DNA from 2 places in the Nicoliella sp. ESL1106 genome. Region 1 is predicted to be linked to the other one. Evidence: predicted binding sites of a transcription regulator. Region 1 holds the regulator's gene; the other holds the start of a gene.
What was found. The regulator CtsR, encoded in region 1, represses protease genes until heat stress. The targets are predictions, from matches to a motif close to TTGGTCAAAAAAGGTCAAANA.
Positions count from the first base shown of each region.

Region 2: a site for CtsR is predicted at 2,323-2,343, ahead of ACSVI6_RS06390 (ATP-dependent Clp protease proteolytic subunit). Genes of this name have one in related genera too.

Region 1 is NZ_CP196340.1:721,011-729,660, forward strand. Features, by position in the region: gene ACSVI6_RS02860 (amino acid permease) at 1-143, shown strand, start outside; gene serS (serine--tRNA ligase) at 471-1,763, shown strand; tRNA gene ACSVI6_RS02870 (tRNA-Val) at 2,000-2,072, shown strand; tRNA gene ACSVI6_RS02875 (tRNA-Lys) at 2,088-2,160, shown strand; tRNA gene ACSVI6_RS02880 (tRNA-Leu) at 2,176-2,258, shown strand; tRNA gene ACSVI6_RS02885 (tRNA-Thr) at 2,270-2,343, shown strand; tRNA gene ACSVI6_RS02890 (tRNA-Gly) at 2,351-2,422, shown strand; tRNA gene ACSVI6_RS02895 (tRNA-Leu) at 2,449-2,534, shown strand; tRNA gene ACSVI6_RS02900 (tRNA-Arg) at 2,556-2,629, shown strand; tRNA gene ACSVI6_RS02905 (tRNA-Pro) at 2,673-2,746, shown strand; tRNA gene ACSVI6_RS02910 (tRNA-Pro) at 2,784-2,857, shown strand; gene ACSVI6_RS02915 (CtsR family transcriptional regulator) at 2,954-3,424, shown strand; gene ACSVI6_RS02920 (ATP-dependent Clp protease ATP-binding subunit) at 3,446-5,923, shown strand; gene rpoB (DNA-directed RNA polymerase subunit beta) at 6,202-8,650, shown strand, end outside.
Region 2 is NZ_CP196340.1:1,469,286-1,477,935, forward strand. Features, by position in the region: gene gap (type I glyceraldehyde-3-phosphate dehydrogenase) at 1-1,009, opposite strand, end outside; tRNA gene ACSVI6_RS06380 (tRNA-Arg) at 1,306-1,377, shown strand; gene ACSVI6_RS06385 (SDR family NAD(P)-dependent oxidoreductase) at 1,420-2,265, opposite strand; gene ACSVI6_RS06390 (ATP-dependent Clp protease proteolytic subunit) at 2,405-3,013, shown strand; gene ACSVI6_RS06395 (hypothetical protein) at 3,279-3,845, shown strand; gene ACSVI6_RS06400 (helix-turn-helix transcriptional regulator) at 3,923-4,516, opposite strand; gene whiA (DNA-binding protein WhiA) at 4,535-5,497, opposite strand; gene ACSVI6_RS06410 (gluconeogenesis factor YvcK family protein) at 5,524-6,507, opposite strand; gene uvrA (excinuclease ABC subunit UvrA) at 6,656-8,650, opposite strand, start outside.

The DNA of each region.
Region 1 (8,650 bases):
AAATTGGAATTACTTACATTAGTGTTCCATTGGTTCTTATTTTGTACGTTGTTTACAAGCTCAAGAATCATACTAAGTTGATTCCGTTGGATAAGGTTGACGTTAGTCCTGTTTCTAAGGAAACGATTGACAAGGAAAAATAGTTTTTAAAGGTGATTAATTATGATCACCTTTTTTAATACAAAAATATTGCTAATTTTGAATGGATATAATATTATTATTATGAATAGGATTTAGATTATAACACGATGTATGTTTCTTAAGTAGACTTTTAGAGATGTAGTGGTTGGTGAAAACTACAAGTCGAAAATTCCGACATATTTATGAGTGGGCAGGTAATGCTGCACGGTTGGTGGCCGTTATCACAGATGAGTTGTCCGATTTAATCGGGAACTTGGGTGGTACCGCGAAAAGCAGGCTTTCGTCCCAATGACGAAGCCTGCTTTTTATATTTTTAGGAGGGATTTTCCATGTTAGACATGAAGTTGATTAGAAACAACGAACAATGGTTTAAGGATAAGATGGCCACTAGAGGGATCGATGAAAAACAAATTGACGAACTCTTGGCACTTGATCAAAACCGTCGTGACATCTTAGTTAAGGTTGAAAACTTAAAGGCTGAAAGAAATAAAGTTTCAGATGACATCGCTAAGATGAAGCGGGCTAAAGAAGATGCTACTGGTCCGATTAATCGAATGAAAGAAGTCGGGGCTGAAATTAAGGAATTAGATGAACAAGAACAAGCAGTTTCAGCTAAGCAACATGATTTAGCAGCTCACCTACCAAACATTCCAAATGATGATGACCCAATCAGTTTAACTGAAGAAGGTTCAAAGGAACTGCGGAAGGTTGGGACTCCTCGTGAATTCACTGATTTTAAGCCTAAGAACCACTGGGAAATCGGTGAAGACCTTGGCATCTTAAACTTCGAAAGAAGTGCTAAGGTAGCAGGAAGTCGTTTCGTATACTACGTTGGTGCTGGTTCATTACTCGAACGGGCCATCTACAACTTCTTCTTGGATCAAAATACAAATGCTGGTTATGAAGAAATTATTCCACCATACATGGTTAATTCAGAATCAATGTATGGGACCGGCCAATTCCCTAAGTTCTTGGAAAAGAAGGCTGGGTTTGAAATTGCTGATAGTGATCTAACAATGATTCCAACCGCAGAAGTACCATTAGTGAACTACTATCGTGGCGAAGTTATCCCAGAAGACAAGTTACCAGTTAAGTTCACCGCTTTAAGTCCTGCCTTCCGTTCTGAAGCAGGGAGTGCTGGTCGTGATACCAGAGGTTTGATCAGATTACACCAATTTAACAAAGTTGAAATGGTTCAATTTACAAAGCCAGAGGAATCATGGGCAGCCTTGGATGAAATTACTCACCAAGCTGAAAGTTTGCTTAAGTTATTGAAGATTCCATATCACGTTATTACTTTAACCACTAGTGACATGAGTTTCACTGCTGCGATGACTCACGATATCGAAGTTTGGATGCCAGCCCAAAATTGTTATCGGGAAATCTCAAGTTGTTCTAATACAACTGATTTCCAAGCACGACGGGCTAAGATTCAATATCGTGATGAAAGTGGCAAACTACAATTTGTTCATACTTTAAATGGTTCTGGATTAGCAGTTGGTCGGACGGTTGCTGCAATTTTGGAAAACTTCCAAAATGAAGATGGAACTGTAAATATTCCAGAAGTTCTTCAACCATATATGCACGGAATGAAAAAAATTGAAAAGCAAGATTTATTCTAAATTGCGATAATATCAATGATTATTAAATAGGAATCGGATTTTTAATCCCGATTCTTATTTTTTTTGAAAAAGGGGGTAGCTTTTTGGGTGGATTTATTATATACTAGTTTTTGTTGATTTTTAGTAATTGCTTTTCAGCTGAAAGGCGAAAATAAAAAATTAAAAAAACTGTTGACATTAAGTTAACTAAGTAGTATGATTAAATAGTTGCTTAAGTTAATAAGCATTGAGACCTCGGAGGATTAGCTCAGTTGGGAGAGCATCTGCCTTACAAGCAGGAGGTCACAGGTTCGAGCCCTGTATCCTCCATTTTTTTATTTTCACGAGCCGTTAGCTCAGCCGGTAGAGCATCTGACTTTTAATCAGAGGGTCGGGAGTTCGAACCTCCCACGGCTCATTTTCATATTAATATGCGGGCGTGGCGGAACTGGCAGACGCGCTAGATTTAGGTTCTAGTGTCCTTTGGACATGGGGGTTCGAGTCCCTTCGCCCGCACTTACCAATTTGCCGACTTAGCTCAGTTGGTTAGAGCGCATCACTAGTAATGATGAGGTCGGGCGTTCGAATCGTCTAGTCGGCATTTTTGTGCGGAAGTAGTTCAGTGGTAGAACATCACCTTGCCATGGTGGGGGTCGCGGGTTCGAATCCCGTCTTCCGCTTTTTATTTTATAAAAATAAATAGCCTGCCGGGGTGGCGGAATTGGCAGACGCACAGGACTTAAAATCCTGCGGTTAGTGATAACCGTACCGGTTCGATCCCGGTCCTCGGCATTTTAATTTTAATAATATTTTGCACCCATAGCGCAACTGGATAGAGTGTCTGACTACGAATCAGAAGGTTGTAGGTTCGACTCCTACTGGGTGCATTTTTTATTTCTTCTATTATATATAGTAGTAAGAGATAAGTTTCGGGAAGTAGCTCAGCTTGGTAGAGCACTTGGTTTGGGACCAAGGGGTCGCAGGTTCGAATCCTGTCTTCCCGATCAAGTTCTAATTACAGTTAAATAAAACGAGAAACATCGGGAAATAGCTCAGCTTGGTAGAGCGCTGCGTTCGGGACGCAGAGGTCGCAAGTTCGAATCTTGTTTTCCCGATTTTTTTGTCCTAAAATTTAATAAACAAAATACTTTTATTTCGCTAATGAATTTCTTATAATATTAGTCAAGATTAGTCAGAGATGAGATGAAGATATGCAATCAAAAAATGTTTCAGATATTATTGAAAGATATTTAAAGCAGATTTTAGCTGATGCTAGTCATGTTGAAATTCGACGTTCAGAGGTTGCTAATCTTTTTCATGTTGTCCCTTCACAGATTAACTATGTTATTAAGACTCGATTCACAATTCAAAACGGCTACGTTGTTGAAAGTAAACGTGGTGGTGGAGGATATATTAGAATCGAAAAAGTAAAGTTGCTAGATAATATAGAAGTATTAGATTCGTTACTTGATATTATCGGCTCTAGTATTTCCGAAAGGGACGGTGGTTCAATTGTTAAAACATTGTATCATAGTCAATTGCTTACCAGTAAAGAGGCTAGGATTATTTTAGCTGCAATTGATAAGGATAGTTTGGTGATTCATAATGATATAGAAACAGCAAATCGTTTAAGATCACAAATCCTATCTTCTGTATTGAATCATTTAAGATTCGAAGATTAGAAACAGAAAGCGAGGCATTTTATGGATAATTTATTTACTCCCAGCGCACGCAATGTATTAGTACTTGCACAAGGACAAGCGAAAAATTTTAGACACCAAGCGGTTGGAACAGAACATTTACTATTAGCATTGGCCTTAGAATCTAACGGAATTGCTTATAGTGTTTTGAGACAATTTCAAATTAATGATGAAGACATTAGAAGTGAAATCGAACGAGTAACAGGGTTTGGAAATGTAGAGGGCTTGGATAGTTCTTCTTACCTTCCATATTCACCAAAGGCAAAGGATATTCTTGCTTTAGCCGGAACGATTGCTCGTAAATATGGCTCTAATAAAGTTGGAACTGAACATTTGTTATTAGCCCTAATAAGTGATGATGCCATTTTATCATCCAGAATTTTTATTACCCTAGGTGCTGCTCCAAAGGCAATTAGAATGGCTACCCTCAGAAAGATGGGCGTTAGCTCGGTTTCTGGTAAAAAAGGTTCCTTTGCTGGCCAAAAGAGTCGAAACGAACCCAAGGGAAGTACCCCTACGCTAGATTCTTTAGCTACTGATTTAACCGAAGTAGCTAGAGAAGATCGTCTTGATCCGACTGTTGGTCGTGATAAAGAAGTTAAACGGGTAATCCAAATCCTTAGTCGGCGTACTAAGAATAACCCCGTATTGATTGGTGAACCAGGGGTTGGTAAAACTGCAATTGCTGAAGGCTTAGCACAAAAAATCATTCAGGGCAAAGTGCCTGATGATATGGCCGAAAAACGTTTAATGATGCTTGATATGGGTTCGCTAGTTGCTGGCACTAAATATCGTGGTGAATTTGAAAGTCGGCTTAAAAAGGTCATCAAAGAAATTAAAGATAGTGGCAATATCATCTTATTCGTTGATGAATTGCATACGTTAGTTGGTGCTGGTGGAGCTGAGGGAGCAATTGATGCTTCTAACATCTTGAAGCCATCATTAGCACGTGGTGAACTGCAAATGATCGGGGCAACCACGCTTAATGAATATCAAAAATACATTGAATCTGACACGGCCTTAGAAAGACGGTTCGCAACGGTTCAAGTTGAAGAACCTTCTCCTGAAGAAGCGGTTCAAATCCTAATGGGGATTCGTCCTAAATATGAAGCTCACCACCATGTGAAAATTACTGATGAAGCAATCGAAAAGGCAGTAGAGCTTTCGAGCCGTTACATTCAAAGTCGTTTCTTACCAGATAAGGCGATCGATTTGATGGATGAAGCTGCTGCTAAGGTGAGAATCAATGATCAACCAACGAACGCTTCAGCAAATCGGGTTAAGTTAAATCAACTAGATGAAGAAAAAGAACAAGCAATTGAAAATCAAGATTTTGATCGGGCTGTTTTAATTAGACAACAAGCTAAAGCCATTGCAGTGAAGGTGGAAGCTGAAGAAGCTGAGAAACGGGCATCAAATAAAGACAATGGTTATGAGCTAGAAGAAACCGGTCAAGATGTTGCTGAAGTTGTAGCACAATGGACTGGCATTCCAGTTACTCAATTGAAGAAAACAGATGCTGATCGTTTGATTAACTTAGAAGATGTTCTTCATAAGCGCGTTGTTGGTCAAGATGAAGCTGTTTCTGCAGTTGCGAGAGCAATTAGACGGGCCCGTAGCGGACTAAAGGATCCTAACAAACCAATCGGTTCATTTATGTTCTTGGGACCAACTGGAGTTGGGAAAACTGAATTAGCTAAGGACTTGGCTGAGGCAATGTTTGGTTCTGAAAATGATATGATTAGAGTAGACATGTCTGAATACATGGAAAAGTATTCAACAAGTCGTTTGATTGGTTCAGCTCCTGGTTATGTTGGTTATGATGAAGGTGGTCAATTAACTGAAAAGGTTAGACAACACCCTTACTCAGTAGTTTTACTTGATGAAGTTGAAAAAGCTCATCCAGATGTCTTTAACTTGTTACTTCAAGTGCTTGATGATGGATACCTAACTGACTCAAAGGGACGGAAGGTCGACTTTAGAAATACGGTCATCATTATGACTTCTAACTTAGGTGCAACGACACTTAAGTACAAGAAGACCGTTGGTTTCGGTGCTGAAAAAGCTGATGCTGATGACTATAAAGCAATGTCTGCAACCATCAAGGATCAACTAAAGAAACATTTCAGACCAGAATTCTTGAACCGAATTGATGAAGTAGTGATCTTCCATTCACTTAATAAACCACAGTTGCACTCAATCGTTAAATTGATGGCACAGAATTTACTTGATCGGATTAAGGAACAGGGGATTAATGTTAAATTAACTCCTGCTGCAATTGACGTAGTGGCGGAAGCTGGTTTTGACCCTCAATACGGGGCTCGGCCAATTAGACGGGCACTACAGACTAAGGTTGAAGATCAACTGAGTGAAACGATGCTTTCTGGGCAAGTTGCCACAGGAGATTCAATCACAATCGGTGCGAGTCATGGTAAGATTAAGATTAATGTAAAAAGTGTTAATCAAAAATCGACTAATTAGTTGAATTAATTTAACAAAAAAAGAGGAATTATTTCCTCTTTTTTTTTGAGCTTTATATGTTGACATTGATCAGTAAAATGAGTATTATATCATTATATAACTACGAATTGAAATGAGTTCTTGCGATCTATTGTCCGTAAGAGCTCCTATATCCCCCAAAGTTGAGATTATTGAATCTGTTTTGGGGATTTTTTTTGCCCAAATTAGGTAAAAAAATGGGAAAAATACAATTTGTAATCAAATTGTAACATTTCTTTTCGTAGAAATAATTAGGAGAGGTGAATAACTTGGCAGGACATTTAGTTAAATATGGAAAGCACCGTATTCGTAGAAGTTACGCTCGGATCAAGGAAGTTCTTGATTTACCTAACTTGATTGAAATCCAAACGAATTCATACCAATGGTTCTTGGATGATGGATTACGGGAAATGTTTAATGACATTATGCCAATTGATGACTTTAAGGGGAATTTATCTTTAGAGTTCGTTGATTATCAATTATTAGAACCAAAGTATACAGTAGAAGAAGCACGTGCGCATGAGGCAAATTATTCAGCTCCATTACACGTTACGCTTAAGTTAACGAACCATGATACTGGTGAAATTAAGACCCAAGATGTTTTCTTTGGCGATTTTCCATTGATGACTGACCAAGGGACCTTCATTATTAATGGTGCCGAACGGGTTATCGTTTCACAATTGGTTCGTTCTCCTGGGGTATTTTTCCATAAGGACATTAATAAGAATGGCCGAACTGTATTTGGTTCCACCATTATCCCTAACCGTGGGGCTTGGATGGAGTTTGAAACGGATGCTAAAAACGTTTCATATGTCAGAATTGACCGAACACGGAAGTTGCCAATTACCGAACTTGTTAGAGCACTTGGTTTTGGTGATGATAGCGAAATTAGTGAAATCCTCGGTTCTAATGATAGCCTATCATTAACATTAGAAAAGGATGTTCATAAAAACGCTGATGATTCTCGTGTTGAAGAAGCATTAAAGGATATTTATGAACGACTACGTCCTGGTGAACCTAAGACGGCCGATTCATCAAGAAGTCTTTTGACTGCTCGTTTCTTTGATCCAAAGCGTTATGACATGGCACCAGTTGGTCGTTTCAAGACTAACAATAAATTAACACTTAAAAATAGATTACTAGGATTGACCCTAGCAGAAACTTTGGCTGATCCTGATACTGGTGAAATCATTGCTAATAAGGATGACGTAATTAGCCGTGAACTATTAGAAAAATTAAAGCCATATCTTGATCGCCAAGATTTCAAGGCTTATACTTTCGAACCTTCTGACCAAGCCGTTGTGACTGAACCAATGACGATTCAAGTTATCAAGGTTTACTCAAAGAACGAGCCAGATCGAATCGTTCCAGTAATTGGTAACGATAATATTCCATTGGACTTCAAGCACATTACCCCAGCTGATATTATTTCATCCATCAATTACTTCTTTAACTTACAAGAAGGAATTGGTGAACCTGATGATATCGATCACTTGGGTAACCGTCGGATTCGTTCAGTTGGTGAATTATTACAAAATCAATTCAGAATTGGTTTAGCACGGATGGAAAGAGTAGTTAGAGAACGGATGTCAATCCAAGACGCTGCTACTGTTACTCCACAACAATTGATTAATATCAGACCAGTGGTGGCTTCCGTTAAGGAATTCTTTGGTTCCTCACAACTTTCACAATTCATGGATCAAACGAATCCACTTGGTGAATTAACTCATAAACGGCGTTTATCTGCCTTAGGACCTGGTGGTTTGACTCGTGATCGGGCCGGATATGAAGTGCGGGACGTTCACTATACTCACTATGGTCGGATTTGTCCGATTGAAACTCCAGAAGGACCAAATATCGGGTTGATCAATAGTCTTTCTAGTTATGCACGGGTTAATAAGTATGGTTTTGTTGAAACTCCATACCGTCGTGTGTCCTGGAAGGATCACAAGGTTACCGATAAGATCGATTATTTGAGTGCGGACGAAGAAGATAAGTACGTGGTTGCACAAGCTAACTCTAAATTAAACGACGATGGTTCATTTGCAGAACCAACTGTTTTAGCACGTCACCGTTCAGATAATATCGTTGCTAACATCGAAGACGTTGATTACATGGATGTTTCGCCTAAGCAAGTAGTTTCGGTTGCGACTGCATGTATTCCTTTCTTGGAAAATGATGACTCCAACCGTGCTTTGATGGGTGCAAATATGCAACGACAAGCAGTTCCTTTGGTAAATCCACACGCTCCACTTGTTGGAACTGGGATGGAATATCGGGCTGCCCATGATTCTGGAGTTGCTTTAATTTGTAAACACGAAGGAAACGTTGAATACGTTGATTCACGTGAGGTTCGGGTTCGTCGTGATGATGGGGCCTTAGATACCTACAGATTAATGAAATTCCAACGTTCCAATGGTGGTAAGAACTACAACCAACGGCCAATCGTTAAGGTCAATGACCATGTTGACGCTAATGAAGTGCTTGCCGATGGACCTTCAATGGAAAACGGTGAACTTGCATTAGGACAAAACCCAGTTGTTGCCTTTATGACTTGGCAAGGTTATAACTTCGAAGATGCGATCGCTATTAACGAACGGTTAGTTCGTGATGATGTTTATACTTCAATTCATATTGAAGAATATGAATCAGAAGCTCGTGATACGAAGTTAGGACCTGAAGAAATGACTCGTGAAATCCCTAACGTTG
Region 2 (8,650 bases), 750 kb from region 1:
ATAGTTGAGCAAACTTCAATAAAGTACGAACCATGTTACAAGTGAAGCCCCATTCGTTATCGTACCAAGTCCAAACCTTAACTAATTGGTCATCACCAACAGTAGTTACGTCAGTTTGGGTAGGATCAAATACTGATCCGTGGGTATCACCAATGATATCACTTGATACAATTGGATCTTCAGCGTAACCGAAAGCTTCGTTACCTTCAGTATGCTTCTTGATTGCTGCATTAACTTCGTCAGCAGTAACCTTCTTGTCCAAAATAGCAGTTAATTCAGTTAATGAACCGTCAACTAATGGAACACGTTGAGCAACACCGTTTAACTTACCTTGTAATTCTGGAACAACTAAACCAAGCGCCTTAGCAGCACCAGTTGAATGAGGAATCGTATTTGCGCTAGCAGTACGGTTATTTCTCATCTTCTTACCTCTAGGACCATCCAAGATAGCTTGAGTGGAAGTGAAGGCATGGATAGTAGTCATAGTACCAACCTTGATACCGAATTCCTTGTTCAAGAAGTAAGCTGATGGTGCAATACTACTAGTAGTACATGAACCAGCAGAAACGATCTTGTCGTCAGCGTTAAGAGTGTCCAAGTTAACACCAGGAACAACAGTCTTGATTTGACCAGCAGGTGCTGAGATCAAGACACGCTTTGCGCCAGCGTCCAAGTGAGCTTGTGACTTTTCAGCTGAAGTGTAGAAACCTGTACATTCAAGAACATAGTCAACACCATTGTTCTTTACCCAAGGAATTTGTGAAGCATCCTTTTCTGCGTATACAGGGTATTCCTTACCGTCAACCACGATACCAGTGTCAGTTGAAGAAACCTTACCTGGGAACTTACCGTGAGTTGAGTCGTACTTCAATAAGTAAGCTAACATTGATGGAGTAGTTAAATCGTTGATAGCTACCACTTCGATGTCGCTTGAGTTAAGTTCGTGGATCCGCTTGAAAGCTAAACGTCCAATGCGTCCAAAACCATTAATACCAATTTTTACAGTCATACTGAATTTTCCTCCTTTAGGAAATAATAAGATAAATATTATTTTAAAGCAGTACAACAGTATACTACCACTTTTTACTGCTAGTGTCAGCCCCATTGCTCAATAAAATTTTTGAACAAAAACAACTGTCAAAGCAATTTACTAGGTAATAATTATCTTTATATTGCAGTATATCAACCGCTTTCATAATTTGCAAAACATAGGCCTTACTGTTTAAATTTCTAATAACGCCCCTTGCAATTTCATCATTTTTACGATATAGTTTTATATTGTTCGATTGAAAAATATAATCATATGCGCCTGTAGTGTAATGGATAGCACGTAAGATTCCGGTTCTTGAGATGAGGGTTCGATTCCCCCCAGGCGCACTCAGATAAAAAACGTTAGCAGCTTTACTGCTAACGTTTTTTTTATTGATTCGTTTGTTGGCGCTTGATAACTGCCATTACTAAATTCTTGGGCAAAATCGGGAGAAATCGCACTAATGGTCGTTGCCACCATTGCAATCCAGCAAAAACATTTAGCTTCCCCTTCATCATTCCACGATAGCCCCGTTTAGCAACCTTACTAGCATTGGCACCGTGGGCAAATAGCTTGGTGCTAGTTAAGTTTCCAGCCGTAGCAAAGCCTGTTTCAGTTACGCTAGGCAACAGGGTGGTCACGGTTACTTGTGTATCTGATAATTCAGAGCTGACGGCGTTGCCAAGCGAAGCCAAGTATGCCTTAGTGGCAAAATATTCGGCCTGCATCGGACCAGGCACCAACGCTGCCACCGAAGCGACGTTCAACACCCGTCCAGCGTTGCGCTTAACAAACTGGGGGAGAAATAATTTTAATAACCGCGTGGGGGCTTCAGCATTAACATGTAGCATGTTAATATCTTGTGAACCCGTACGATCCATGAATGTCCCCTGGCCACCAAATCCCGCATTGTTGATCAAATAATCAACAGTCAGGCCAGCTGATTGAACCTGGTCAAAGATGGTTTGGGCAGCTGATAGATCTTTAAAATCAACGGTAATCGTGTTAATCGGCACGTTAAATCGTTGCGCTAATTTACTTTGCAGGTGGGTTAACTTATCAGCGTTACGGCCCACTAAAATCAGTTGATGGCCATCATTAGCAGCCAATTGAGCAAATTCAATTCCAAGTCCTCCAGTTGCCCCAGTAATCAATACGGTTTCCATGTTGTTTCCCCCACCAATCGTGATATCATTATTTAAAATAATAACATAGCCGATGTATAATGGTGTCAATCGGAGCAGATAATTCAATTATTTGCAGTGATTTTATACATCGCTTTGTGGGCAAATGTTTTGACCTTCATTGACTATTAAGATAGAATTTAAATAGTCTAATTTTCAAATTAAATCAAAATTTAGGGGGACATTTAAAATGAACTTAATCCCAACTGTAATCGAGCAATCCGCTAACGGCGAAAGAGCTTATGACATTTACTCTCGGTTATTAAAGGATCGGATTATCATGTTATCCGGCCCAATCGAAGACGATATGGCAAACTCAATTATTGCTCAATTATTATTCTTGGATGCACAAGATTCTGATAAAGATATTTACCTATACATTAACTCACCAGGTGGGGTCATCACTTCTGGAATGGCGATTTACGATACAATGAACTTCGTTAAGTCAGATATCCAAGTGATTGTAATGGGGATGGCTGCTTCAATGGCCAGTGTACTTGCTTCATCAGGTACTAAGGGCAAACGTTTCGCATTACCACACGCCCAAGTTATGATTCACCAACCATCTGGTGGTGCTCAAGGAAAGCAAAGCGATATTGAAATCGCAGCAGAATCCATCTTGAGCGCTAGAAAGATGTTAAACAAGATCTTATCCGAAAACTCTGGCCAAACGGTTGCTAAGGTTAACCGTGATACCGATCGTGATAACTACTTAACTGCTGAAGAAGCCGTTAAGTATGGATTACTAGATGGAATTATGACCAGCAAGAATGAACAAGATAAAGATACTAAAAAATAATTAATCCCTTATAATTGGGATAATTAATTTAAAAGCAGTAGTCAATTAATTGGCTACTGCTTTTTTGTTTATAAAAATTGGGGCTTAGAAAATAAGACACGTTAAAACATTGATTTGGCAAGCTTTCAATCGAATTTGTAACCATAAATCCGCCCAGTAATTCACCCTTAGAAATAGGGATAAGCTACCATTTTTATCAATGCTTTGATACTATACTCATAATAAATTGTACAATAACTAATTTAATATTTAACAAGGAGGAACAATGGAAAACATAATCGATAAAATCATCTTAAATCTAAGGGTGACTCGTTCTACAATTAAATGGTGGGCAATTATAGCCGTTCTATTATTTATAGCTAACCTAATCATCAGTGCTTTAAATGCTGATGATTTAAGCACCCTAATAGCAGTGCCAACCGTTTATACTTTAATAGCGGCTTTAACATATTTAATCAGGATTCTGATTATTTACGTAATCCTTTCATTAATCCCAATTGCTTGGATAACTAAAGCACTATGCTTCATTAGTACGGCGGTAGTTTTTGGTGGAATTGGTTCGATCATTAGCAACTTTTCATTAAACAATATTGGTGGATCACTAATCAAAATTATTTTCAATATCAGCTATATTGTTTTAATCTATATGTTTGCTACCGTTTCAATTCAAACCATTCATGGCATTAAATTCCAATCCGATCGTAATTATCTTGCAAAGTGGTCTAATGCTTTTAAAATTACGTTGCACGCCCATTGGCATCAATTAATAATTGCAATGATCATTTATTTTGTATTGCTGACTATCATCCAAGTTCCATTAACTAATTTTTAAATTAACATCTAATAAAAACACACCTTCAAACCGTCAATAAGACCGTTCTAAGGTGTGTTTTTAATTGATATTAAAAATTAATTTTTTCCCCTGACTTCTTTAAACGTAAATATAATTAAAACACCATAGTCAAGGACAATTGCCCTAAAAAGAGCACCGACATACGTAAAAGTAGCAATTTCAAATCCTAATCGAGCTAGCTTTTCGATTTGTAAGGTAAAAAATAGTGCTGTCATCACTAATAAAAATAACCATGAAAATGGCATTTTATTTCTAATTGTAACTTTATTATTAAAATAATAAACGTGGATTGAAAAGAATAGAATTATAGCAATTATTTCAACGAAAAAAGAAAAATCTAGAAATCCCGTAAATAAATTAAATAAATTCAGCCCCATTGCTAACAAATTAAAATACCAAGCTATTAAGGCATAATTAATTTGATGACCCTTGTTAGTACTGTGCTCCTTAGCTTTTGGATGATCCAAAACTGCAATCAAATCCGTATTATATAATTCTGAAAGCTGTTTAATCGTGTAAATATCAGGAACGCTCCTATCATTTTCCCATCCAGACACCGTTTTTCTAGAAACGTGCAGATGATCAGCAACGTCGTTTTGGGTTAAATTAACTTTATTCCTTGATTTTTTTAATTTTTGACCTAATTTCATTTCAATCCCTTTTATTAACTATTCGTTTTCCATTGCCGCAATCCGTTCCTCAGTTTGCATGCGCAGATTTTCAGCAAAGTCATTAATCTTTTTCAAGCGATGGTTAATTCCTGACTTAGAAATTACCCCACTGGGCACCAATTCACCAAGTTCCTTTAGGGTCACTTCTTTATTCTCTAAGCGAATCTCGGCTACTTCGCGTAACTTATCTGGAAGCTGGTCTAAACCAACCGTTTCGGCAATAAAGTTAATGCTTGCGATCTGCTTCGTTGCGGCATTGGCCACCTTATTCATGTTGGCGTTCTCACAATTGACCAAGCGATTGACGGAGTTACGCATATCACGGACAATTCGAATATCTTCAAAGTGTAACATCGAGTTGGTGGCGCCAATCAACTGCAAGAAATCAGCAATTTTTTCAGCACCCTTTAAATAGGTAATAAACCCACTGCGTCGACTAGTGGTCTTGGCTTCTAGGTGATAACGATTCATCATCTCAGTAATCATTTCGTTGTGGGTTTCGTATAACGAATAAATTTCCAAGTGATATCGCGATGTTTCTGGATTATTAACAGAGCCACCAGCTAAAAAAGCTCCCCGCAAATAAGAACGAACTTGGGAATCACTTTCCAGTAGTGCAAGCGGCACCGTTTCAACTAATTCATACCCCTTTAAAATCCCCAAATCATCTAAAATCTTTTTGGTATTGGTAGTAATTCGTACTACATATACATTATTTTTCTTCAATTTCATTCGTTTGCGAACGATTAAATTACTCTCAACATCATAAAATTCTAATAATAAACGATAGATTCGCCTAGCAATCGCAGGGTTTTCGGTTTGAACATTTAAAATTAATTCATGGTTAACGATCGTTAAAGAACCATTCATTCTAATCAATGCCATTAACTCTGGTTTAGCGTTCTCTCTATGAACCTTAAGCGTCGTTAGCTCCTTTTTGACTTGACTAGCATACGACATTTATCTCACTCCATTCCGTCACCCATTTATTTATTATCAATCAGCTTCAAAAGCTCATTTGATACCGCTTCACCGTTATGGTAAGCACCATGGTCATGAAGTTTTAAGAAATCAGAAGTAATTACCTTACAATTTTGATTTAAAAGCCCTGATTGATCATGGGTAACTTGAATTGAACTTTCATCTTCATTGCGGTGAATATAGTTTACTGGGACCTTTTTATTATTCACCATTACCGCATCAATAATATTATGGTTAAAATGACGATTCAAAACCGCAACGTGATCTGAATCAGTAAAGCCATTCGTTTCGCCACTTTGGGTCATAATATTACAGATATAAACAATTTCTGCACTTGTATGAAGGACCGCATCATGTACCTCTGGAATCATTAAATTCGGTAAAATACTAGTAAACAAACTACCTGGTCCTAAGACGATTTGATCAGCGTTTAAAATCGCATCAACTACCGGTTGAACAGCCTTAGGAGCCCCCATTTGATCATCACGATCGACCCAAACTCGTTCAATCATCTTATGGGCCTTAGTAATTTCGGATTCTCCAGCTAATTGCGTTCCATCAGTAAATTCAGCGTGCAAGGTAATTAGATCATCACTAGCTGGATAGATGTGTCCCTTAACCTGCATAATCCGAGTTAAATCTTGAACCCCTTGAAAAATATTACCCTTCATCTCAGATAAAGCGGTAATCAACAAATTACCAATTGCATGTCCAGCTAAAAATTTATCGCTTCCCTTGAAACGATATTGAAACAGCTTCAAAAATTCAGGATCAGCATCTGATAATGCCACGATTACGTTTCGAATATCACCAGGTGGCACCACGTTAATGTAGTTTCTAAGCACCCCGGATGATCCCCCATCATCAGCAACAGTAACAATTGCAGTGATGTCGACGTCTTTATCCTTAAGTGCCCGTAGAATCACTGGGACCCCGGTTCCACCGCCAATCACAACGATTCGAGGTTGATGTGATTTAATTTGTGGCATTCCGATTCCCCTCCTTATTATTGAAATGGTTTTAATGTAATTAATTTTATTTTTAGATGGCCTAAATCACCATAACTTTTAGTATAACATACCTGGTGTTTCTTTTTGATCATAAAACAAAAAAAGACGAACATTCGTCTTTTTCTTATCATTTATTTAATTTTTCAGTTCTTTCAGTATCAGTCTCCAAAACCGGTTTTAGATACTGGCCAGTATAACTAGCTTTAACCTGACAAACTTCTTCTGGGGTACCAGTCGCAACGATTTGGCCACCACCATCCCCACCTTCGGGACCTAAGTCAATCAAGTAATCAGCTGTTTTGATCACATCCAAGCTATGCTCAATGACCAATACCGTATTGCCCTTATCAACTAACTCGTGCAAAATTTTCAAGAGTCGTCCAATGTCATCGGTATGCAACCCAATCGTTGGTTCATCAAGGATGTAGAAATTCTTTCCGTTTGATTTTTTGTACAGTTCAGCTGACAGCTTCATCCGTTGGGCTTCCCCACCGGAAAGCGTGGTGGCGGATTGACCTAGTTTAACATAGCCAAGCCCGACTTCATCAATCGTCTTCAATTTCCGAGTGATTTTAGGAATTGCCTTAAAGAACTTCAGGGCTTCGCTAACCGTCATGTCTAAAACATCTGAAATATTCTTGCCCTTATATTCAACCTCCAAGGTTTCAGCGTTATAACGCTTTCCATGACAAACCTCACAGGGAACGTAGACATCGGGGAGGAAGTTCATTTCAATCTTTAAAATTCCATCCCCATGACAAGTCTCACATCGGCCACCCTTCACATTGAAACTGAAACGACCCTTCTTATACCCGCGTAGCTTAGCCTCGTTGGTTTCCGCAAAGAGATCGCGAATATCATCAAAAACACCGGTATAAGTGGCTGGATTACTCCTTGGGGTCCTGCCGATTGGGCTTTGATCGATACTAACTAGCTTTTCGATGTTCTTGTAGCCACGAATTGACTTGTATTTTCCGGGCCGTGCTGAATTATGATTCAGTTTCTGAGCGAGAGCCCGCTTTAAAATCGTGTTCACTAACGTTGATTTACCGGAACCAGATACGCCAGAAACAACTACAAATTCGCCAAGGGGGAAACTAACCGTTACATCCTTTAGGTTATTTTCCTGTGCTCCAGTAATTGTAATTTTTTTACCATTGCCATTTCGCCGTTTTAAAGGAACTGGAATAAACTTCTTACCAGAAAGATATTGACCCGTCAATGATTTAGGGTTCTTAGCGATCTGTGCTGGGGTCCCAGCAGCCATCACCTGCCCACCATTTTGCCCAGCTCCAGGGCCGATATCAACAATGTAATCCGCATCCTCCATGGTATCCTTATCGTGTTCAACCACGACCAACGTATTCCCCAAATCACGCATTGATTGCAGCGATTTGATCAAACGATTGTTGTCCCTTTGGTGCAACCCGATTGAAGGTTCATCTAGAACATAAAGCACTCCTGAAAGATTAGAACCGATTTGTGTTGCCAAGCGAATCCGTTGCGATTCGCCCCCAGAAAGGGTACCAGCAGTTCTGGCCAGGGTAAGATAATCCAACCCAACGTTTTTCAAAAAGGTTAAGCGGTCAATAATTTCTTTAATAATCGGTTTAGCGATCACGGAATCCTTTTCACCAAAATGAAGTTGGTGAAAGTAATTCAATTCTTTTTCAACGTCAATTGCTGATACTTGACTAATGTTTTGATCGGCCACTTTCACACACAATGCCCGTTCGTTCAACCGATAGCCATGACAAGTCTGACAGGTCAATTCAGTCATGTATTCACGCATTGTTTTGCGCGTGAACTCACTATTGGTGCTATGGAACCTTCGATCGATATTATTCATGACCCCTTCAAATGGCATATCGAGATCACGCGTCCCACCAAAATTGCTTTCAAAATTAAAATGGAACTGCTTCTTTCCTGAACCATAAAGCACTAGATCACGTTGCTTTTTCGGCAATTTATTGAACGGAGTATTCATATCGATACCGAATTGCTCACACGCCTGTTTTAACATGTTCGGGTAGTATTCTGAACTAATTGGGTTCCAAGGTGCTAATGCCCCCTGTGCCAAGGTCTTAGTCCGATCAGGAATCACTAAATCCTGATCTACTTC